3 regions of the Bacillus sp. FSL K6-6540 genome follow, and region 3 is predicted to be linked to each of the others. Evidence: riboswitches for the same ligand, from Rfam matches in the RefSeq annotation. Region 3 holds a riboswitch; each other region holds the start of a gene.
What was found. Region 3 has a riboswitch for thiamine pyrophosphate ahead of tenA (thiaminase II). Riboswitches for the same ligand answer to the same signal wherever they lie in the genome.

Region 1 (7,530 bases), 620 kb from region 3:
ATATGAATGGTCCCCTGGTCCTCAATCGGTTCAAAGGTGCTGCAATTGTCGCAAATCATGTTCGTCCTCCTTGGCAAGCTAGCTCTCACTATGCTTCTTATCGGCATTTTGAATATGATTTCTTTGCATTTTATGGATTTTATATCGAAGTTATGACCTATTTTGCGAGAAATGCGCAAGATTCGTGCAATGATTGCGCTAAATTCTACAATAATCGACTTATATTGCTCTTAACAACAGATTGTCGATATCCGAATCTTTTATCTATTCGACTTTTTGATCCAACAGCTGCAGCAGCATCGTTCGTTCCACATCGAAATGCCAGCGGGCGTTTCGCTCTTTCGCCGCATACATCGCTGCATCCGCGCGACCGATCAGCTCTTGGTCGTTCCTGGCATGATCCGGATAGACCGCGATGCCGATGCTCGGCGTGGTTCGGACCTCATGCCCTTCCAGCTCATACGGCTCGCTCAGCATCGTCCAGATCTCTTCCGCCATCCAGATCAGTTCCTGATCCTCGCCGGCCGGATGAATCACTACCGTAAATTCGTCCCCTCCTAAACGGGAAACCAGAACGCCTTTGGATTCAAGGGTTTGAAGACGGGTCGCGACCTTACGAATCAGCAAATCGCCGGCACGATGGCCGTAGCGGTCATTCACTCGTTTAAAACGGTTCATATCCATATACAGCAGCCCAACGCGGGAACCCGCACGGTCCGCCTCCTGCAGCGAGCTCGACAGCCTCGCGTTAAAGTAGCGGCGGTTATAGAGTCCCGTAAGATCGTCGCGATGCGCCAAGGTCTCGCTCTGCATCAAGCTTTGATGCAGCCGGTCAAACAAGCGGTCATTCTCGAACTGGATCAGGATCTGCCTGATCAGAATCAGGATGACGCAGAGGGATAAGCCGGTAAAAAGCCCGTTCCATCCTCCGAACCGCTGCACCATAAGGGCAAACATCCCGCCAAGCACGCTGTAAGGAAGCAGATATCTTACGATCAGATTTCCGAACGAACGGGGCTCCCTCTCATCCAACGATTGATTTCGGGCATCGGGAGCTGACCGCCCTCCTGCCAAACCAATGATGAATACCGATAACGTATACAGTGGGTACAGGTATGAACGAACTTCAACACCCTTATAATCGACGAGATACATATGCAGAACATCGGCGGCAATGTACATGCTCCCGCCAAGGCATATCAGGAAGACTGCCCGTTTCCTTAGCTGCCCTGTGTTAAAATACAACACCAGGGTGAAGAAAATAAGCACCGTTGCGCACAGCGGGTACAGCATGTCCACCCACAGCTTTCCCCACAAGGCTTCATTCGCCAAACCGTTAAGCTCGGGCTTGATGAAATATTCCCAGCCTACCGTCATGACCGTTATGCCAACGATCACGATATCCAGCATAAACCGAACTCCCCGAAACGAACCTTGAACGTGCCGGAACAAATAAATGAGGGAACCTGCAAACAGGATGATTTCGAATCCCCAGAATAATTGAGTCAATATTGTCCGGGAAGCGCTCTCTTTCCCCAGCCAAAAATAACAAGCATCGATGATTCGAGCCGAGGCATCCGCCATCAGCCCGGCACTTGCGATAAGCCAAAACCTTCGAAGATGCGGCTCGTAATGCCGACTGATCCGTAGTAAATAGACGGAAGCGGCAGCGGAAGCCATAATGACTAGAACACGCTGAAGCAATAAAGCATCAGGCATCCACAGAACGGTCATTATCTGAATGAATGCATATATGATGGCGAGTCGAATCCACAGATGATCTGCTGGAGTTGGACTCATAAGCATTCCTCCTCGGCCAAAAGGCAAGCTTTCTTCAATGCTTGTTTGTTAGGTCTTTTGAATTAATAGTTATAGTTCTCATGATACTTTTTACCCACCTAAAAGTAAAGATGAGGAAATGAAAGAAAGACCATCGATTCTACTCTATTAAACCATCGCCCTCCAAAAGCTTTCCGTCCTCAAGACCCACTTGACGTATAGGAATTATATGATAATATTTCAGTCATATCTCATATGAATCGGAAAGGGTGTTTAGCCTTGTCACAGAAACGATTGGATCATGTCGGCATTGTCGTCCGGGACCTTGAAGCCACGATTGCTTTTTACACAACCGTCGTCGGACTTGAACTGAAAGATCGCCTTACCCATACCAATGGCGTCATCCAGCTGGCATTCCTCGGATTTAACGGCAGCGACGAAACGGAAGTCGAGCTTATCCAGGGTTACAGCGACACGCTTCCCGCAGAAGGCACCGTCCATCATTTCGCCGTCAGCACCGATAACATCGAAGCGGAATATGTGCGCGTACAGGGACTGGCCGTACCTCATCTTGACGAAGAAATCGTAACGCTTCCGAACGGGTACCGCTATTTCTTCGTCCACGGTCCCGAAGGAGAATGGATTGAGTTCTTCCAGCGCTAACCGCTGGCGAACAGGTTCCTTTCAAAATGCTTCATCCCGTGAATGGTTAACGGGGTTCATTCTTCCAACCGCACAAGCCATGTCCAATACGAAGACCTGCCTCGTTCGCATCCCTTCCGAACTAGACAGGTCTTTGCGTTAGGACTATAATAACGGATGTAACGTCCGAAACTTCATAAATCCCGGGGGAGCTGGAATTTGGCCGGCTGAGAGTGTATCCGATGATACTGACCCTTACACCTGATCTGGGTAATGCCAGCGTAGGAAGTCCATGTTTGCGGCAGCTATGATTTGCCGTGGTATACACTTACGCCGTCATGCGTCCTGATATCATTCAGGGCGCTTTTTTTGTGGAGTTAACGAGGTCATAGAAAGAGAAAGAGAATTCAAAGGAGAGAAGACACGATGAAGAAGGGAAAATGGATCGCACTGCTTCTCGCTTGCGCCCTGCTGATGGTTGCGGCGGGATGCGGTACAGGCGGACAGAACGAAAATACAGGTACCGAAGGCGCAGACGGCCAGGCAGCCGAAAAGCTCCGCGACGTACAGCTGATGCTCGATTGGTCGGCCAACACAAACCACACCGGACTGTATGCAGCCAAGGAGCTCGGGTATTATGAGGAAGAAGGGCTTAACGTCCAGATCGTCCAGCCGGGGGCGGGCGGAACGGATACGCTGGTCGCATCCGGCAAGGTGCCGTTTGGCATCAGCTACCAGGAAGGCGTCACGCTTGCCAGAACCCAAGGCCTGCCGCTTGTCTCCATTGCGGCGATTATTCAGCATAATACATCCGGCTTTGCCGCCCCCAAGGACAAGGGGATCGTCAAGGCTGGCGATTTTGAAGGGAAATCCTACGGCGGCTGGGGCTCGCCTGTTGAGGAAGCCGTCATGAAATCCATCATGGAGATCGACGGTGCCGATGTCAGCAAAGTAAATATGGTTAACATGGGCGATGCCGATTATTTTACGGCCGTCAAACGCGATATTGATTTTGCCTGGATCTTCTATGCCTGGACCGGTATCGAAGCCGAGCTCCGGAACGAGCCGCTTGACATGATCTATGTGAAGGACTACTCCGAGCAGCTTGACTATTACACGCCGGTGATCGTAACGAACGAGAAGCTGATCCAGGAGGACCCGGAGCTTGTCAAAGCATTCATGCGGGCGACCTCAAAAGGATACGACTATGCGATTCAACATCCTGAGAATGCGGCTGCCCTGCTGACGAAGGCCGTTCCCGAACTGGATGCCGAGCTGGTTCTTGCCAGCCAGAAATGGCTGAGTCCCCGCTATCAGGATGATGCTGCCCGCTGGGGCGAGCAGAAAGCCGAAGTATGGTCGGGGTATGCAGACTGGATGTTTGAACGCAAGCTGCTCGAGAAGGAGCTTGATGCGGACAGCGCCTTCACCAATGAATTTTTACCGGAGAAACCATAGGATGCATTTAATTAGGAAGAGAAACGGCCTGTCCGGCAGGCTGCCTCTCTTCCATTACAATATAGCTTGCATGAAAGGATGAGTTTAGATGGCAAACACCCTCTTGAGCATACAAGTGATACCCAGAACGCCAGATGGAGGCGACAGCATTCCTTATGTGGATGAAGCGATCCGGGTCATACAGGAGTCGGGCGTGAAATACGAGGTCCATGCGCTCGAAACCACCTTGGAAGGAGAGCTTTCCGAGCTGTTGAAGATCGTTGAGCGCATGCATGAGGCGTTGGTGAAAGCGGGAAGTCCCAGCGTCATATCCCAGGTCAAAATCGCGCACCATCCGGGCGGCATCAGCATGGATAAGCTGACTGAGAAATACCGTCCATGAGAAAAGGCTGGTGGAGCTCCGTTTGGCCGCCCGTTGCGGCGGTCCTTTTCTTTTTGACGGTATGGCAGGCCGCGGTATCGGTATTCGATATAGAGCCGTATATTTTGCCGGCGCCGACGGCCATCGGGCATGAAGCCGCCACCGGCGCCTCCGGCCTTTTTCAGCATACGCTGGCCACGCTGCAATTAACCCTGGTCGGATTTATGATCGGTACGGCGATCGGCCTTGTCATCTCGTTGGCCCTGCATCTGGTGCCTTTTCTCAAAACCGCCCTTTATCCGCTTCTTATTCTTAGCCAGAACGTGCCGACGATCGCTCTCGCCCCGCTCCTCATGATTTGGTTCGGCTTCGGCATGCTGCCCAAGGTTATCGTGATTACCCTTGTCTGCTTCTTCCCCGTAGCCGTTGCCGCCCTGGACGGACTGGCGCGTACCGACCGCACCATGATGAATTACATGCAGATGGCGGGAGCCACTTCATGGCAGATCTTCACCAAGCTGGAGCTGCCGCATGCGCTCCCCTCCATCTTCTCAGGGATCCGCATCGCGGCCACCTATTCGGTCATGGGGGCCGTGATCGGGGAATGGATCGGCTCGGACCGGGGCATCGGCTACTATATGATGCTGCAAAAATCCGGCTACCGCACGGACCGGGTGTTTGTTGCCATTCTGATCATCGTCCTGCTCAGCCTGCTGATGGTGCTGCTGATCACCCTGCTGGAGAAGCGCCTGATCCGCTGGAATCGAAAAGGTTAAAACCACGGTGAACAGACATTTTCCAACCTATATAAAAGGAGGCTGTTTAGCGACATGACACATCAAGTATCCCTGCCGGATCATGACTGGCAGCGCCAGTCATCTACCGCGGTCCCGCCAGCGCCTGCCCTTGAGGTTCGCAGCCTTCATATCACCTTCCGCGAACGGCGCAGCGAAGTGCACGTGCTGGATGGCCTTTCGCTTCAGGTGCAGCCCGGGGAATTCGTCTCCTTGATCGGTCCTTCAGGCAGCGGAAAGAGCACGCTCTTCCATATCATCGGGGGGTTAACGGCTCCGGATGCAGGCTCCGTACTCATGGACGGTCAAGACGTGACCGGAGAGAAAGGCCGCATCGCCTATATGCCTCAACAGCCGGCCCTCTTCCCTTGGCGTACGGTGGAGGACAACGTGCTCCTTCCCGAGGAGCTGAGAGGCACCTCGAAAACCACCGCCAGGGAAAATGCCTGCAGCTGGATGGAACGGGCCGGACTTGCCGGCTTCGAGAAGGCGTATCCGCATACCCTTTCAGGGGGGATGCAGCAGCGGGCCGCCTTTCTGCGCGCGCTGATGAGTCCGCAGGAAGTTATGTGCCTGGACGAACCGTTCAGCGCGCTCGACGCGCTGACACGCAGCGATATGCAGCGCTGGCTGCTCGATATCTGGGAGGATACGCGCCGTTCGGTGCTGATGATTACCCATCATATCGAGGAAGCGCTGCTGCTCTCGGACAGCATCTATATCCTGTCGGCGCGGCCCGGCACGATCCTGAAACGGGTGGAGGTCCCTTTTCCCCGTCCGCGCAGGGAAGACATCCTGAACGACCCGTCCTTTATCGCGCTAAAAACCGAAATCTCCGCCATCATGCGCGAAGAACAGCACAAGCGTTGAGCCGCATAGGCAGGATACAATTGCCTAAGCTCCAGTATCCATCATTCAAGAGCGCTCCTTGGAGGCGAACAAGCGAGGTGATATAACGATGAAATCATTCACGCAGACGGAAACGAATCTCCCTCTGCTGGACACCCATATTCATCTGGATTCTTATGCCTTCTCCGATCAGCAAACGATTCTTGCGGATATCCGCAAAAGCGAAGTTAAGACCATCATCTCCGTTTCCATGAACCTGGCTTCCAGCAAGCGAAACCTGGAGCTGGCCAGGGAGTACGGACCGTTGGTGCGGCCGGCATTTGGTTATCATCCGGAACAGCCCGTCCCTTCCCCTGAAGAAACCAAGGAGCTGCTGGATTGGATGGCTAATCATGTCGACGACATGATTGCCGTCGGAGAGGTCGGCCTGCCCTATTATGCCAGACTGGAAGCCGAAACGGAGGGTCGGCCGTGGGATAACCGCCCTTACGAATGCCTGCTTGAGCAATTTATAGCATTTGCGAAGCGGCATCATAAACCGGTTATACTGCACGCTGTATATGAAGATGCGGATACCGCATGTGATTTGCTCGACAAATATGGCGTCACCCGCGCCCATTTCCATTGGTTCAAGGGCTCCCGTGACACCTTGCAGCGGATGGCGGATAAAGGCTGTTATATCTCCTTCACGCCCGACATTCTTTATGAGGATGAAATTCGCGATATTGCCCGTATGTATCCGGAGCATCTTGTCATGACCGAAACCGACGGCCCTTGGCCGTTCGATGGCCCGTTCACCGGACAGATGACCCATCCTAAGATGACGGCTTCCGCAGCGGCGGCATGGGCCGAGCTTCGCGGGCTGACCGTTTCCGAGGCTCGCAGGATTTTTTACGAGAATGCGGTTAGACTTTACGATCTATAAAAAAAAGAATTCCCGTTCCATTCAAGCCGGTTGTTTACGCAATCGGTTTGTTTTCTTTAAGGAACCGGTTATATTGGTTAATCAGTTCATCGAGCACGATCGATTGCCTGAGGACTTTAGGATGGTTAAAATCACGATACCGCTGCTTCATTTTATGAAGCTTGTTTCTTTCCTGCTCGATATCAAACCTAATGCCTTCCTTCGTTTTCATGACTTTTTGTCCTCCCCTCATGTAATATTTTATGCTTTAATGTAAAATTATAGGATGTTTGATGTTAGACATCAGGGGCCTAAAATTGAAAGGGACAGGTCCAAGAAACAAAAAAACCACAATGCGAGCTCACTCGCATTGTGGTTTGGATTTCGGTTATTTCACAAATTTCTCCTGATACGCCTTCGAGATCTCCTCTGTAATCTCCTTCATCTTCGGATCGCTTTTAATCGTTTCGATCAATTTATCGTACGATTCAACCGGTTCCTTGCCGGTGATGACCATGACCCGCATATCCTCTACTTTCTTGGAAATCTCGGGATAGTATTTGTTATAGGCTTCGGAGTAGAGCTCGCCTGAAGGATTCGGCACCTTAACCGTCTTGCGCTCCGTAACGATCTCTACGTTTCGTTCATACACCTCGTCCGGCATCCCTACCGCATTGATAGCCATATCGTCGCTGACGAGGTGAATCATATTGTTCAGGTTTCCATCTCCCGTCTTATCGGTG
Region 2 (7,530 bases), 4.8 Mb from region 3:
CGTACACATGCGGATTGCCAGCTTGCATTTTTCCATTCAATTGACCAACCAATGGGTTCATGAACTGATTCCTTCCTTCCGAATACTTTTGGTTAAGGTAAGAGCAGGTGACAAGTTGCCTTTACGTTTTCATTGCCTAACATTATACCACCTACCCCAGGAACCGTCACGGATAAATGTAATGCTTTAACGCGGTCCAGGGTGATACTTGCAAATCAGTCCTGCCGTCTCCTCGTCCCGATTCTTGCCGCGGCATTCCAGGCCTTCGATGACGGCTTGGAGCCGATCGGGCTTCAGGTTCTGGCCGAACTTGAACTTGGCGCTCATTCGCTGCGGAGTCAGCCGGATGACGGCTACCCCTTTCAGCCTGGAGATATAAGCCCGGTCGTTCGCGTCGATGGCGCGGTATCCGCCTTCAGGCTGCAGCTTTTGCATCAGCTCTTCCATCGCAAGCGCTTTTTCCTCCAGATCGTCTACGATCACGGCCTCGCCGATAGCGGTTACGCTTTTGAAATAGGCCGTGGCCGGGCATGCCATCTCGGGGTCGGAGAAATAGGAAGGGATGAGGGCATACTCATCCGCAATGGTGAAGCATACGGCGGGCGTCCGGCGGAGATGGTCCATTTTCTCACCCATCCGGCTGCCGTGAAAATAGAACGCTCCGTTGACATAGGCAAAATTCAAAGGCGTTACACGCGGGATTCCCTCTTCATCGGCTGTTCCAAGGAAACCAAAGCTCATCCCGCGAAGGAAGTCCTCGATCTCTTGGGGATCCTCCATCGCAAATTCGTCTCTTCTCATGGTTACATGCTCCCCCTATCATTTTGAATAACAGCATACGATGTTCATTGACAAGGAAAAAGCGCCAATTTAGAGTAATTTGTATAGTCCAATTTGATCGTAATCCCAAAATAGAGGAGACATCGTCATGGAGCTTGGATTGCCGTTCGAGACCTATGTGGAACAATATCGATATAAATATTTGGCTCTGTACCACGCGATTCGCGCCGCGATTCATAGCGGCAAGCTGCCGGAAGGCACGAGGCTTCCCGCAACCCGCGAGCTGGCCAGGCTCTACGGGGTGTCCAGGGGATCGGCCGCGCAGTGTTATGACATGCTCATGGCCGAGGGCTACGTCGTATCCCGGCAGGGCAGCGGAACATACGTGGCCGAGGGAATAGCTGCCACGGCAGGCCAGCCGCCATTGGCCGAGCGGGCGCCGGCGCTCTCCGCTTGGGGGCAGCGACTGATGAGCCAGAGCGGGGAATATGTCTCGGCACAGCTGCTGCTGAAGGAGCCTCCCCCGGGTACGATCTCTTTCGCGAATGCGAGGATGCCCATGGAGGATTTCCCTTATTCGGAGTGGCGGAGCGCGTTATCCTATGCAGGCGGAAGCGGGGGAGCCGAGCTGCAGAACGGAGCGCCGCCGGAGGGGGATATCGAACTGCGCCGGGCGATAGCCGGACACCTCCGGTTCACGCGGGGCATACAGGCGGATCCCGAGCATATCGTGGTTTTCAGCGGTTCCATGCAGGGGCTTGTCCTGATGTTTCAGCTGCTGGTTGATCCCGGCGATCACGTGGTGATGGAGGATCCGGGTTATCAGGGAATCCACCGGGGCATAAGCTTGAGCGGCGGGATTCCGCTGCCGTCCCCTGTCGACGATGCCGGATTGATTCCGTGCGAATGGGACGCCGGCCTGCTTGTCGTAAGCCCCAGCCGTCAATACCCGACCGGCGCGGTGCTGCCGCTGGAGCGAAGAAGGGCGCTGCTGAATTGGGCGCGAAGCCGCCAGGCCTTCATTATCGAGGATGATTACGACAGCGAATTCCGCTGGGGCGGCAAGCCGATCGAACCTCTGAAAATGCTGGACGACGAGGGGCGCGTCATCTTTGTCGGTTCATTCTCCAAAACGATGTTCACCGGCCTCCGCATCGGTTATGCCGTGCTTCCCCCGAGCCTGGTTGAGGCGGTCGTTCAGGCCAAGGCTCTGTACGAGCCGATCTCGCCAGCCGTATTGGAGCAGCGTGCCTTGGCCCGCTTTATTGTAAGGGGAGGTTACGGGCGGCATCTCAGAAGAATGACCCGGCTGTACGGCGCGCGGTATGAGGCGCTTCGCCATGGGATGGAAACCCACGCCTCGGGCTTGTTTCGCCTTCACCCCGGCGATGCCGGCCTGCACGTTTACGCGAACTGGCTGCGCTCCGCGGAAGAGTACGCCCTGTTCCAGGAGGCTGCCCGCAAGCGCGGCGTCATGTTTCGGGATGCGGCGGCCTATCATCGTACGCCCGGGCCGCCTGCCGCCTGCTTCGGCTTCTCGCATCTCGGCATATCCAGCATCGAAGAAGGGGTTGCCCGGATGGCGCAGGCATGGCGGGACATGCAAAAAACATAAAAAACGGGTATGATGGGAAAGAGGTCAATTTTTGAATGAGATGAGGGGGTTATGACGAGATGCTGAATGCATCGCCGTCTTCGTTTATAATCATGCCTGCGCTTGCCAAAATCGTTTGCGAGCCGGGCTGGAAATGGCAAAAACGCGAAAGGCCCATGCAGAACTACGATTTGTTCTATGTATGGAGCGGCGAAGGCACGGTCGAGCTAAATGACGAGCCCTTTACCGTGGGAAAGGGAAGCTGCTTCCTGTTCCGACCCGGAGATCATACGAGCGCGACGCACAATCCGCAGAAGCCGCTCGTATTGACATATATCCATTTTGACGTGACCGACCCGGTCGAAGAGATTCCGGCATCTTATCGCAAGCTGACGGAAACGATGGATTTCGAATATTTGCTTGCACGCTATGTGCGTTTGTATCTGGACAAGCCCTATGGTTCACTGGAAGAGGGCCAGCTCATTCTGAAGCAGCTGATGATTCATCTGCTGCGCTCGGATCTGGATGCGCCGGTGGTCAAAAAAGCAAGCAATCAGCTGTCCGAGGCGATCCATGAAATCGCGAATTACGTCCGCCAGCACCCGGGGGTTCCCCATCGGGTCGAGGATTTGGCGGCCAGAGCGGGGTTGTCTCCCCGCTACTTCTCGATCAAGTTCAAGGAGCTGATCGGCACGCCGGTGCAATCCTATATCATTCAGATGCGGATCGAGCGGGCGCAGCATCTGCTGCTGCATCAAGGGATGAACGTAACGGAAGTGGCCGACGCGCTGGGTTATCGGGATATTTTCTTCTTCAGCCGACAATTTAAGCAGTATACGGGCAAGAGCCCATCCGAAATTCGGTGATTCCCCGCCCTTCCATAACTTACCTGCTTGGTGGAAGGGGCCTATGGGTTTCATAGCAAGCGATTTAGGGTAAAAACGACGTACAGTTTCATTTTAAGATATCAGAAAGTATAAATTCGAAGCATGAGCCTTCCTGATATCGCAAGAAAAACTTCCGCTAAATGCGGTCTGTCTTCTATGCGAGTACGTCGATAGACGTTTTTCTTATGAAGGGGGGAGAGGGGAATGAGCCCAAGAAGACGGGTGCGTGGACGTTTCTTCAGTCGTGGCGGCTGCGGTATTTTCAGAAATCGCTTGCGTCGCATGAAGACAACGAATCCGAATCATCAGGACGTTTGGTTTTAAAGGACCTTGGCCTACATACGGGTGACGTTGAATCCCGTTATCATATACGCATTTCGCTGGAAACACGCAAAAGGGAGCTGACAAGCTCCCTTTTTTTCGATATGTTTTGGAGTCCCCGCAAAGTATTTGGAATAAGCATCGAAGCATAGGCTCCGCTTTGTGGGGCTATTTAGTGGGTGCCTATACGGACAGGGAGTTTGTCTGATTACGTTGTAAAGGGATGCAGCTGCGATAGACTCTGTTGACATTGCAAACATTTGTTATATTGGGAATATACATAAAACGCTTAAGAGCAGAGCTCGAAAAAGTAAGAGATTAGGCATTTTGGATAAAGGAAGGATGTTGGCATGTGAGAGGAATAACGGCATCGGCGGTGATCCGGTGGTAACGGCGGGAGCAGGGAAGGTTGCGCTGGTCACGGGCGCGTCGAGCGGGTTCGGACTGCTGATCAGTCTGGAGCTGGCAAAAGCAGGTTATGACGTGGCCGCGGGTCTTCGCAGACCTGAGGCGGCGGCAGAGCTGTTGGCTCAGGCTGAACAAGCAGATGTTACCGGGCGTATTCACATCTTCCGACTGGATATATGTGCCGAGGAGCAGGTCAAGGCTGCTGCTTCGGCGCTGGAGCAGAAGTTCGGCCGCTTGGACGTGCTGGTGAACAACGCCGGCGAGGCGGTGGGCGGCATGGTGGAGGAAGTGCCGCTGGGGGGCTGGCGAAAGCAGATGGAGACGAATTTCTTCGGGACCGTATCGGTGACGCAGCATATGCTCCCGCTGCTGCGCAAGACCGGACGGTCCAAAATCATTCTCATGAGCAGCATTAGCGGCAGGGTCGGCTTTCCGGGTTATGGTCCCTATGCGGCGTCCAAATTTGCGTTGGAGGGGTTCGGCGAGAGCCTGTCCATGGAGTTGATGCCCTTTGGCATCGATGTCGTGCTGGTCCAGCCCGGTGCCTACGGCACGCCGATCTGGAATAAGAGTTTTGGGGAGCTGGCGGTCAAGGAAGGATCACCCTACAGCGGTCTGCTGAAGGGCGTGCTGGACTATTCCGAGCGGACGGCCAGGGAAAGCGGAGATCCGCAGGAGGTAGCCCGTCTTGTGGCAAGCATATCGTCCATGACCAAACCGAGGTTCCGCTATACGCTGCCCCGAGGCACGCGGCTGACCGCGCGGATCAAGGGACTGCTGCCGGATCGGCTGTTTCAGCGGATCATTTACCGGCTGCTGAGCAGGCGGTAATCCTTCATCCGTCGAATGTTTCATGGACTTAGCTTAAAGCGCATGCTTGGAAGCTGAAAGGAATTACCCTTTTCGGGCTGTGGAAGGGTGCAGCAAACCGAGCAGTTCTCCCATCTTCACCTTGGAGCCCGGTTCCAAGTCACCGCGGGGTGTAAACGTGCCGTTCTCCGTCAAGAGCACGACGGTAGAGCCGAATTCAAAGTACGCAAGTTCGTCGCCAATGTCGTATTTCTTCACGCTCTCGTCGGCATAACGGATGCTGCTTACGTTCATGGCTCCGACCTTCACGACCGCAACTTCGCCGAATTCATGGGCAATATAGGTAATGAGGCGCTCGTTGCGGCTGAGCACGTTCCGGATATGGGTCATCGCAAAATCGTTCACGGGGTATACCCGGCCCTTCAAATGCTCGCTTTCCGCTTGAATGCCGGTTACCGGGGAATGTATGCGATGATAGTCGGTGGGGCTTAAATACAATACGAATGCATAACCGTTGATATAATTCTCCATTCTCGGTGACTTGGCGAGCAGCTCGCTCAGGGTATAATCCTGTCCCTTGACGCTGAGGATGGTGCCGGCGTTGACGGCGCACATCGCCGAAATCGTGGCATCGACGGGGCTTACCATGGCATCGGCGGTGTCGTCTATGGCGCGGAGGCCTATTTTTAACCGGCGGGAAAAGAATTCGTTCAGCGAACGGTATTCGTGGATCTCCTTCTCCGCTTCATGCGCCGGGATTTGGTAGATTCGTATAAATGCAGGTATTAGATGACGGCTCAGCCGGCTGTGGGAACAATGCCCCATGATGCGGGACAGCCACTTGCGGGAGGACAGCTCGGTCATCAGACGCAGCAATTGTTTAGCCATGTCATTCTCCTTTGTGCATAGGTGTCGGCAATAAAACGTTGGTGGAAAAGCCAATCACTCTGATATTGACATAGAATGAGCCGGAAATCAATAAATAGCCATTTTTGAAAAAAGGTTCTTGCTAATTGGGGAACGAATGTGTATTTTAAGATTAACATGAAACCGAATAGGGAATACGGGGGCTTGAGTGAATCAGGCTGAGATTGCAGCTGCTATCCGCTGTTGACCGTTAATCTGAACTGGGTAATGCCAGCGTAGAGAATATCCGACCCTGCCTACATAGGGCCTATTTTTCCGTCTGCGCGTTTTTCCAGACGGTTTTTTGTTGTGTTTATACAAAAATAGCGGTGGAGAGGGGAATGTGTTGTTATGGGAACGTCAGTGCAAGAGAAATTGGGGGTACAGCCTAGAAAAGGGCTGCGTTTAAGCGATATTTTGGTGACGGTGCTGGTATCGCTGGTGCTTGGCGTCATTTATCACTTCTGGGGATCGGTTTACAATCTGCTGAAACCGCTGTTCTTCGAAGCGGATGAACTGTTATACGGCATGTGGTTCGCAGCGGCCACGCTCGCTTACCTGCTGATCCGCAAGCCGGGAGTGGCCATCATCGCGGAGGTGGCGGCGGCCCACGTGGAAGTGCTGTTCGGGAGCGGCTGGGGACTGACGCTGCTGCTGTACGGTCTCATTCAAGGGCTGGGCGCGGAATTGGTATTCGCGGCGTTCCGTTACCGGAGCACCTCGGCGTGGACGGTGGCGATTGCCGGGGCCGGCGCGGCGGTCGGCTCGATGGTGATGGACTTCTATTACAGTTATACCGATGATCTGCAGACCTGGATGTTCCTCGCCAAGTATGGCATGCGGATTCTCAGCGGCGCCGTCATTGCCGGCTTGCTCATGCTGCTGCTGGCCAAAGCGTTGGACCGTACGGGCGTCACATCCCTGCTGCGCCCTGCGTCCAAGAAGGATTATGAAGCACTGGATGATCCGCGCCATGTCTAAAACCGCCGCCCGCTTGGTTTCGTCTTCAACCGCCGAGGTGGTTACGGAGCAGGCCGTGCATGTGGAGGGATTGCGCCTGAAGTATCCGGGCGAGGAGCGTTTGATGTTTAAGGACTTGTCCTTCTCGGCTGCCCGCGGGGAAAAGGTGCTGCTGCTCGGTCCGAGCGGCTGCGGCAAATCCACGCTGCTTCAGGTGCTTAGCGGGATGATTCCCCGCGCCACGGAGGTGCCGATGAAATGCGAAGCCCAGCTGGTGCCTCGCTCTTGGGGGTATGTATTTCAAGATCCGGATACCCAGTTCTGCATGCCGTACGTGGATGAAGAGCTGGCCTTCGTGCTGGAGAACCTCAGCGTTCCCCGCGACGAGATGAAGGAGCGAATGCAAGCCGTCCTGCATGAGGTTGGGCTTGACCTTCAGGAGCTGCATATGCCGATCGGTCATCTGTCGCAGGGGATGAAGCAGAGGCTTGCGCTGGCTTCGGCCCTTCTGCTGGAGCCGGAGGTGCTGTTCCTCGATGAGCCGTCCGCCCTGCTCGACCCGGAAGGCAGGGAGCAAATCTGGTCAGCGGTGAAGGCCGTATCGGAAGGGCGTACGCTGATTATCGTGGAGCACCGGATTGAAGAAATGGCCCAATACGTGGACCGCGTGGTGCTGTTCACCCCGGATGGCGCCATTCTGGGCGATGGTCCGCCGGCAGCGATATTCGCCGAGTATGCGCGCGAGCTTCAGGCGTATGGCATCTGGTATCCCGGCGTATGGGAGGATTATGCGGAGTCTCGGGCAGGACGGAAGCTGTTTGCTCCGGTAGACGCGCCAGGCGATGAGCTGGGAAGTCTCATACC
Region 3 (7,530 bases):
GGCTGCTTCAAAGTAACAACAACGATGCAGGACTGTTTAACCCACTCCGAGCTGCCATGAGGGATGGCAATGCCTCCTCCAATCGTCGTAGCAGACATATTCTCACGATCCAGCACACTTTTCGTATATCCTGCCTGGACATATCCTTTGTCCACTAGCATCTGCGCAAACTTGGAGATCAACTGTTCTGGACGCTCGATCTCCTGCTGAGGAAAGATGAGAAAAGGTGTCGTATATTTCAAAAAGACCGATTCCTCAGCCGCCCTGCTGTCCGGCTCATCGAGCCCCCGGATCGCTTGCTCCAGCTTCCGCTCGTCACTGGCCTCGAGCAGAGGGGAAACGAGGATATGTGGTGTTTTTAACTCGGGCAGATCAACGGTCGTAATGACAAGGTCCACCTCATGAGCTGCCAGATAATCCTCAACTTCCGCTTTGGACATCGTTGTCTCTACATGCACGGACGGGAATCTCCGTTCCACCTTCGCGAGAAGCAATTGGGACATCCCGACGCCCATATGACACACGATTATGACCTTCTGAGGGTGGCTTTCGTTCTGGTGAAGCCGTTCTACAGACGCCTGAAAATGCAAAGTCAAATACGCGGCCTCCTCTTCGGGAAAGTACAGTTGGAGCGCTCCCCCTACCTCTTCCAGTGCCATGATGACGCGATCGAACATATAGGGATACATCTTTTTGATCTCGGCCAGCATCGGATTGGACACAGCCAGACCATAATGAAGACGGTTCATGGTCGTGTACAAATGCACTTTCAACCCGTTCAATAAAACCGGGTCCTTGGAAAAAGGGATCATATTCAGCTCCGACATCCGCCGAATCAGTTGCTCAACCAACTGTGGCAGCAGGGGGTGGCTGTCTGCCAGATCGCCCCGCCGGGCACTTCCATCCTCCTGCGTGTATCGGAACTTCCCGCCAAGCAGGTGCAGGGTTAGATAAGCGGTTTCTTCCTTGGAAAAAGGGACGGCGAACAGTTTTTGCAGTTGCTTCAAAAAGTCTATCGCCCATGCAAATTCCGCTTTGTTCTCCAAAAAGGCTATGTCCTGCGCAGAGAGCGAAATCGGCTGTCCCAGCTTGGTCCGTTTGACCATAAGCAGTATATGCAGCATCAGGCTTTCAAAGGCTTCATCGGTGAAGCGAAGCTGATGCCGCTTTTGCAACGCCTTCAACTCATGGTATACGGTTGCGATCTCGTGCGGTTCATACTGGTTACGCATCATCTGTCCCGTCAATTCCGGACGGTTGATCAATTGGTTCAACCGCGCCAGCGCCATCCGTTTGTTCTTCTCCGAGCCCTCAATCATGAAGCCTACTCGCTGCTTCGTCATTAAGCTCAGATCAAAGCTCCGCAGCCAGACCTCAATCTTTTCCATATCCCGACGGATAATCGCCTTGTTCACGTAAAACGGTGAAGCCAGATTCTGCAGGGTTACGGGCTTCGCGTTCATCAAGAGCCGATATGCCAGGTGCAGCACCCGTTCCTCATCGGATTCATCCTCGGCGGTACTCTCGTTGGAATACAAGCGGTGGAATAAATCAGCCTGATCCGCTTCCCCGATCTCCAGATAGACGCCAAGTCCCGGCCTTTTCACCAGATGGCCGCTGGAGTGCTTAGCTATATATTCTTCAATCACCTTCAGATCGTTTCGGATCGTCTTCTCCGAGCACTCGGTCTGATCCGCCAGATCCTGAACGAGCCACAGCCGGTTCGGTTCCATTAACAAATTGCGAAAAATCTCTTTTTGCCTATTATTCATTCCGATCCCCTATTCAACTTAATGGGAGTGCTCACTCATCGTAGAGCGGGTACATTGTCCTACGTATATCATATCCGGGTCTCTATGGCAAACTGATCTGGGAGGTTACACGAGTGGATCAAAAGAATGGCATGTTGACGGAAAAGCTGAGCATATACAGTATTCTAAAATCTGACGTAAACAAAACAAGGGTGCCGCAGAAGTCGGCCCCCTTGTTTCATGATCCGATTATAATCCCTCTTACATCTTAAGAAATTCTTTCGGTCGTACATCGTATCTTACCTATAAAAGCCTCTACAACTTCCCGCGCCGACTCCGCTCCCGTCACGGCGGATATCACCGCGACGCCATCCGCACCCGCTCCAATCACTTCCTCCACGCGCTCCACGGTAATCCCGCCAATCCCAACGATCGGCAGGTGGATTCCAGCTTCGCGAAGCTCATGGAGAATTGCCGGGCCTTGCGCAGTTTTGGCATCATCCTTCGAGCGGGTCGGATAGATCGGCCCGATGCCAAGATAATCGGCGCCGTGGAGAATCGCGCGCCTCGCTTCCTCCACCGTGTGGGCGGAAACACCGAGAATCCGGTTGCCGATCCGCTCGCGGACGGAAGCTGCGGATTCGTCGTCCTGGCCGACGTGCACGCCGTCGGCGTTCAGCTTCAGTGCCAGCTCCACATCGTCATTGACGATGAAGGGCACGCCCGCTTGGCGGCACTGATCCTGAATCCGGCAAGCCAGCCGAATCATCGGCTCCCCGGCGAGTGCTGCTTGTCCCTTCTCACGGAACTGGACCATGGTTGCGCCTCCTGCCAGTGCTTCCTGCACGGTCAAGCTTGGCTCGACGCTGCAGTTCACGCTGCCGAGCACGAGGTACATCCGCAGATGCCGTCTCATGATCTCAGGTGCCACTCTGCCCGTCATCGCAGCACCGCCTGACGGCGGCGATTGTATGCCCAATGATTGGTCGGCCCCTGCCCCTGCCCTAGGTTTAAGCCGTCCTCAATGGCCGCTTGAATGAATAAGCGCCCGCTCTGAATCGCATCGAATGCGCTCAAGCCTTGGGCCAGACCTGCCGTAATGGCAGCTGAGAAAGTGCATCCGGTACCATGCGTATGAACGGTATGAATTCTTTTGCCATATAATTCTGTGAAGGCCGTACCATCATAAACGATGTCGATGACCGGAGGACTTTCCGGATTACCGTCATCGTTGGAAAAGAACGGGCGGCCCCCCCTATACTCCCCAGCAGGCATGGCAATTCTCGTTAGACCGTGCGTCCTTTCGAACTGAGGCATCTCTTCCTGCTGCATACCCGCCGCTATGGCTGTTCCCCTGTCTCTTTTGTGATCCGCATCTTCACCGCTGCCTAGCATTCCCTCGTCATGACCGCCTTTGATCACTACGATCCTGGGCCCAAGAGCATGAATACGTCTCGCCGCTTCTTTGCGATCGTTCATCGTGCGGATTCGCATCCCCGCCAATGCTTCGGCCTCCGGTATATTGGGGGTGACAATCAACGCCAGCGGCAGCAAATCTTCTCTTAAAGCCTGCACCGCTTCGCTTTGCAGCAGCTCCGCCCCGCCCTTGGCGATCATCACGGGATCGACAACGACCTTCCCCCAGCCGAATGCCCGAATCCGGTCAGCAACCAGCCGAATGATCTCGGCGTTGAACAGCATGCCCGTCTTCAATGCATCTACTCCGAGGTCCGAGCCAACCGCTTCAATCTGCTCCGCAGTTGCTTCGGGCGGCAGCGGATATACGCCGTGAACCCCCATGGTATTCTGCACCGTGATCGCGGTAATCGCCGACATGCCGTACACGCCGAGCTCCTGGAAGGTTTTCAGATCGGCCTGAATGCCGGCGCCGCCGCCGCTGTCAGACCCGGCAATCGTCAGGGCACGGGGTATGCGAGCCTCGCTCATCGTGTGCCTCCGGCAGCCGCCGCTCCCGCTTCCAGTACAGCGGCATACCCTTCCAGCGATCCTGGATGAAGCTTCGCCAGCTCGTCCAGGAAAGCGATCTGGAAGCTTCCCGGTCCCAGATCTGCCGTTCGCTCAGCAGCTTTCGCCGCCGCGGCCCCATAGAAGGCCAGACCCGCCGTACCTGCAAGCAGCAGGTTCGCTTCCACCGCGGCAAAGGCACCCAGCACCGAGGTCAGCAGGCAGCCTGCGCCGGTCACCTTCGTAAGCAGCGCATCCCCTCCGGCAATGATGCGCACTTCCGTTCCATCGGTAATCACGTCCTCTTCACCGGTAATGGCCACGATCGTGCCTAACTCGCGCGCAGCCCGCACGGCCAGCTCGGCATGATTGCTGCCTGCGCTATTGCCTGCGTCTACGCCCTTGATCTCGCGGACCTCCCCGATAAGGTGAGCGATTTCAGCCGCATTTCCGCGCACGAGCGAAACCTTCACCTCGCTTAGGATCCGCAGCGCCGACTCCGTCCGAAAACGGGTCGCTCCCGCGCCGACCGGGTCCAGCAGCACCGGCACGCCATGGGCGTTCGCCGATTGTCCCGCGATCATCATCGCATCCACCAGCTCGCGGTTCAGCGTGCCGATGTTTAATACGAGCGCGCCCGCGATGGCGGCCATATCCGCCACTTCCTCCGGCGCGTAAGCCATGACCGGCGACGCGCCCAGCGCGTACAAGCCGTTAGCCGTAAAATTCGTAACCACCACGTTCGTCATATTGTGAACGAGGGGGCTCGTCTGCTGTACCTTCGTTAAAAGCGCCGAAACCTCTTTTTCCCATGAACGCATTTTATATCAGCCTCTCTTCGCTATAATGGAATTCCATGTGCTTGTGAACATCGCTCTTTACAGCACGGCAGCCTCCAGCTGCACCGGCCACTCCTCCTGCTTATAAGCCATGTCCCAGAACAGATACTCCAGCTGGCAGCTCAGCATGAAATGCTCCCTCATCCGTTCCAGCTCGGCTGCCGTCGCACCCTCCGCCCATGCATCGACACGGTCGCAGAACTTGGCTGTTGCGTCTTCCCCCCGGTTTCCGTAGAAAGAAATCCAGTCGTAAAACGGATGGGAGGCATCCGGCTTCACCTCATTCAACAGCTTGCGGCCAATCTCCAGGTACGTCCATGGGCACGGCAGCAGCACGGCCATAATCTCGCCCAAACTACCCTCATGCGCTACCGTCAGCATATGACGGATGTAATGATGCGCGGACGGAGCCAGCGGATATCCTTGAAGCTCCTCATAGGTCACACCGGCAGCTGCGCAAAAATTTTGATGCGGGTGCACCTCGCTGTGCAGAATGAATGAAATCTGTTCGTTAAAGGCCGCGATCTCTTCCCGGCTGGTCGATTTGGATATGGCAATTCCGTAAATCCGCATGTAGGCATTCAAATACTCAAAATCCTGCTTTACATAGTGAATCAGCTGTTCCCGTGCCAGATTCCCCTCGGCAATGCCTTTTACGAAGGGATGATCGAAGATTGCTTGAAAAATGCCTCCCGCCTGCTGACGGAGCGCTTGCGTGAAACTCATGTTTGTCCCCACCTCCAACATATTGAAGAGCAGGAAGTCCGTAAGACACGACTTTTCAGACAACGCTAAAAAGCCGCCCCGAAAACTGGAGCGGCTTCGTCAACAAGCCCGGGTACGCCAAAAAGCGCACCGAGACCTCATGTTCGAAGGCTCCACTTTCCTACGCTAGTACGAACTAGATCAGGTTCAAAGGGTCCAAGATACGCTCTTGTCTCAGCCGCCAACGGCTCCCCTAGTGGACTTCCTATTCTTTTGTCTAATACTGTACATAGGTTTGGGGGTGGTGTCAAACGTTAACAGTTTGTGGACGGAACCTCAAGCTCGAACCTTCCTCCGACCGCGTGATTGTGACGATGTACGGTGGCGGCTGTCTTTTCGCAAGATAAAAACGCAGGCTACCCCAAACTCATACCGGAAACACTGACGCTCGGCTGTCATATATGCCCCCGCATAATGAGTGCATAAGCGCAATTCAAATAAATGAAATTTAAAGGAGCGAGCGTATTTATGACGAACCAACCGAAAGCGGTTAAACCCATTCCGGATGGCTACACCTCCGTGACGCCGTGGATCATCTCAAGAAACTCCGCAGCGCTGATCGATTTCCTCAAACAAGCATTCCGAGCCGAAGAGCTTGCCCGCGTCTATGTTGGCGATGGTGTCATCGGCCATGCCGAGGTCCGAATCGGAGATGCCGTCGTCATGATGTTTGATGCAAAGCCGGAATGGCCGGATAGCCCGGCATACCTCCGTTTGTATGTTGAGGATTGCGATGACGTGTATCGGCAAGCGCTGGCCGCAGGAGCGGTCTCGGTGACGGAGCCAACGACCTTGTTCTTCGGCGATCGGGTGGGACGGGTACGGGACCCGTTCGGCAACTTATGGTGGGTACAGACACGAATGGAGGACCTCACTCCGGTGGAAATGGAACAGCGTGCCCAAGACCCGGAATACATCCAAGCGATGACCTATGTTGCAGGGGCGGAGATCGTGGTGAAGATGTCGTAAAAAGTTACCGTGAAGCGAGCGTTATTACAGGGAGGACATGGGTGGATTCGGTGTCCCAAGGGTATGCATGGATGGCTGCCGACCAAAACAACTTAGAACAGCATAACTTAAAGCAGCTATGGGTTAGAGCTAGAAACCTGGGGGACACAAAGTAGTATATAGTAGGTGCTATTACTGGTCTTGGTGCTATTACTGGTCTTGTGCGACTACTGGTCTTGGGGCGACCGCTCGAGGACAAGCGGACTGAGGATACGTTATTTAGCTGAAAAGACGTAATTTTTGATGGCTAACGGACACCAGATACGTTATTCATAGAATATGATGGCAAAAGGACAGTCTATTGCGGTAATAAGGGATCCTGTGTCCGTTAGATCTAAGAATCGAGGGTTAATCAGGGAATTAAGGGAACTGGTGTCCGTTAACGAGTACCTTGGTGACTGGCTGGTCTTGGTGCTATTACTGGTCTTGTGCGACTACTGGTCTTGGGGCGACTACGGTATTGATGCTACTTCTGATCTTGGTGCTACTTCTGATCTTGATGCTATTATTCGTCTTAGTGTGACTACTGGTATTGATGCTATTATTCGTCTTAGTGTGACTACTGGTATTGATGCTACTACTGGTCTTGTGCGACTACTGGTCTTGGGGCGACCGCTCAAGGACAAGCGGACTGAGGATACGTTATTTAGCTGAATAGGCGTAATTTTTGATGGCTAACGGACACCAGATACGTTATTCATAGAATCTGATCGCAAATAGGCTCCTTATTGAGGTAATAGGGGATCCTGTGTCCGTTAGATCTAAGAATCGAGGGTTAATCAGGGAAATAAGGGAACTGGTGTCCGTTAACAGGTCATGGTTAGCGGCATGATACCCGGAGTTGGTTAAGCTGTACTGGCGAGCAATGTGACATGCAGCTGCATACCGGCGGTACTTCGATGTTGCGGTTCTGGCGACGTTGCGATGCCGGCGACGCGCGATGCTGCCGACGCGCGATGCTAAAAAAGGAGGCACCCTCGCAAGATCTCAGATCTTGAGGGATGCCTCCTTTTTTAACTTGTTCCTAGCATCTTCCGCTATATGATGATACTAGCCTTCAGCATCCGTCTTCATTCCTTACTGAATGCCGTAAAACTCCTGCAGCTGGTCGATCATCAGGTTGGCCGCCAGGATGCCACCCGCCGTATTCCAGATCGCGTCATCCACTTTGTGGGCTTGACCGTTCTTCACAACGTTCAGGT

Region 1: it holds a riboswitch for thiamine pyrophosphate, as region 3 does, so the genes downstream of both, MHH82_RS03075 (ABC transporter substrate-binding protein) here and tenA (thiaminase II) in region 3, are expected to answer to the same signal.
Region 2: it holds a riboswitch for thiamine pyrophosphate, as region 3 does, so the genes downstream of both, MHH82_RS27600 (ECF transporter S component) here and tenA (thiaminase II) in region 3, are expected to answer to the same signal.

The regions. Positions count from the first base shown of each region.
Region 1 covers NZ_JBBOXH010000001.1:709,165-716,694, reverse strand. Annotated here, with positions in the region: gene MHH82_RS03090 (EAL domain-containing protein) at 1-59, opposite strand, end outside; gene MHH82_RS03085 (GGDEF domain-containing protein) at 265-1,800, opposite strand; gene MHH82_RS03080 (VOC family protein) at 2,059-2,442, shown strand; TPP riboswitch at 2,617-2,726, shown strand; gene MHH82_RS03075 (ABC transporter substrate-binding protein) at 2,848-3,879, shown strand; gene MHH82_RS03070 (MTH1187 family thiamine-binding protein) at 3,968-4,261, shown strand; gene MHH82_RS03065 (ABC transporter permease) at 4,258-5,016, shown strand; gene MHH82_RS03060 (ABC transporter ATP-binding protein) at 5,071-5,904, shown strand; gene MHH82_RS03055 (TatD family hydrolase) at 5,993-6,808, shown strand; gene MHH82_RS03050 (aspartyl-phosphate phosphatase Spo0E family protein) at 6,843-7,019, opposite strand; gene MHH82_RS03045 (extracellular solute-binding protein) at 7,176-7,530, opposite strand, start outside.
Region 2 covers NZ_JBBOXH010000001.1:6,151,864-6,159,393, reverse strand. Annotated here, with positions in the region: gene MHH82_RS27630 (aminotransferase class I/II-fold pyridoxal phosphate-dependent enzyme) at 1-61, opposite strand, end outside; gene MHH82_RS27625 (pyridoxamine 5'-phosphate oxidase family protein) at 187-801, opposite strand; gene pdxR (MocR-like pyridoxine biosynthesis transcription factor PdxR) at 929-2,395, shown strand; gene MHH82_RS27615 (helix-turn-helix domain-containing protein) at 2,455-3,240, shown strand; gene MHH82_RS27610 (SDR family oxidoreductase) at 3,925-4,821, shown strand; gene asd (archaetidylserine decarboxylase) at 4,885-5,688, opposite strand; TPP riboswitch at 5,854-5,966, shown strand; gene MHH82_RS27600 (ECF transporter S component) at 6,058-6,687, shown strand; gene MHH82_RS27595 (ABC transporter ATP-binding protein) at 6,680-7,530, shown strand, end outside.
Region 3 covers NZ_JBBOXH010000001.1:1,325,094-1,332,623, reverse strand. Annotated here, with positions in the region: gene MHH82_RS05730 (BglG family transcription antiterminator) at 1-1,772, opposite strand, end outside; gene thiE (thiamine phosphate synthase) at 2,020-2,694, opposite strand; gene thiD (bifunctional hydroxymethylpyrimidine kinase/phosphomethylpyrimidine kinase) at 2,691-3,698, opposite strand; gene thiM (hydroxyethylthiazole kinase) at 3,695-4,537, opposite strand; gene tenA (thiaminase II) at 4,595-5,281, opposite strand; TPP riboswitch at 5,422-5,525, opposite strand; gene MHH82_RS05705 (VOC family protein) at 5,789-6,289, shown strand; gene MHH82_RS05700 (ABC transporter substrate-binding protein) at 7,406-7,530, opposite strand, start outside.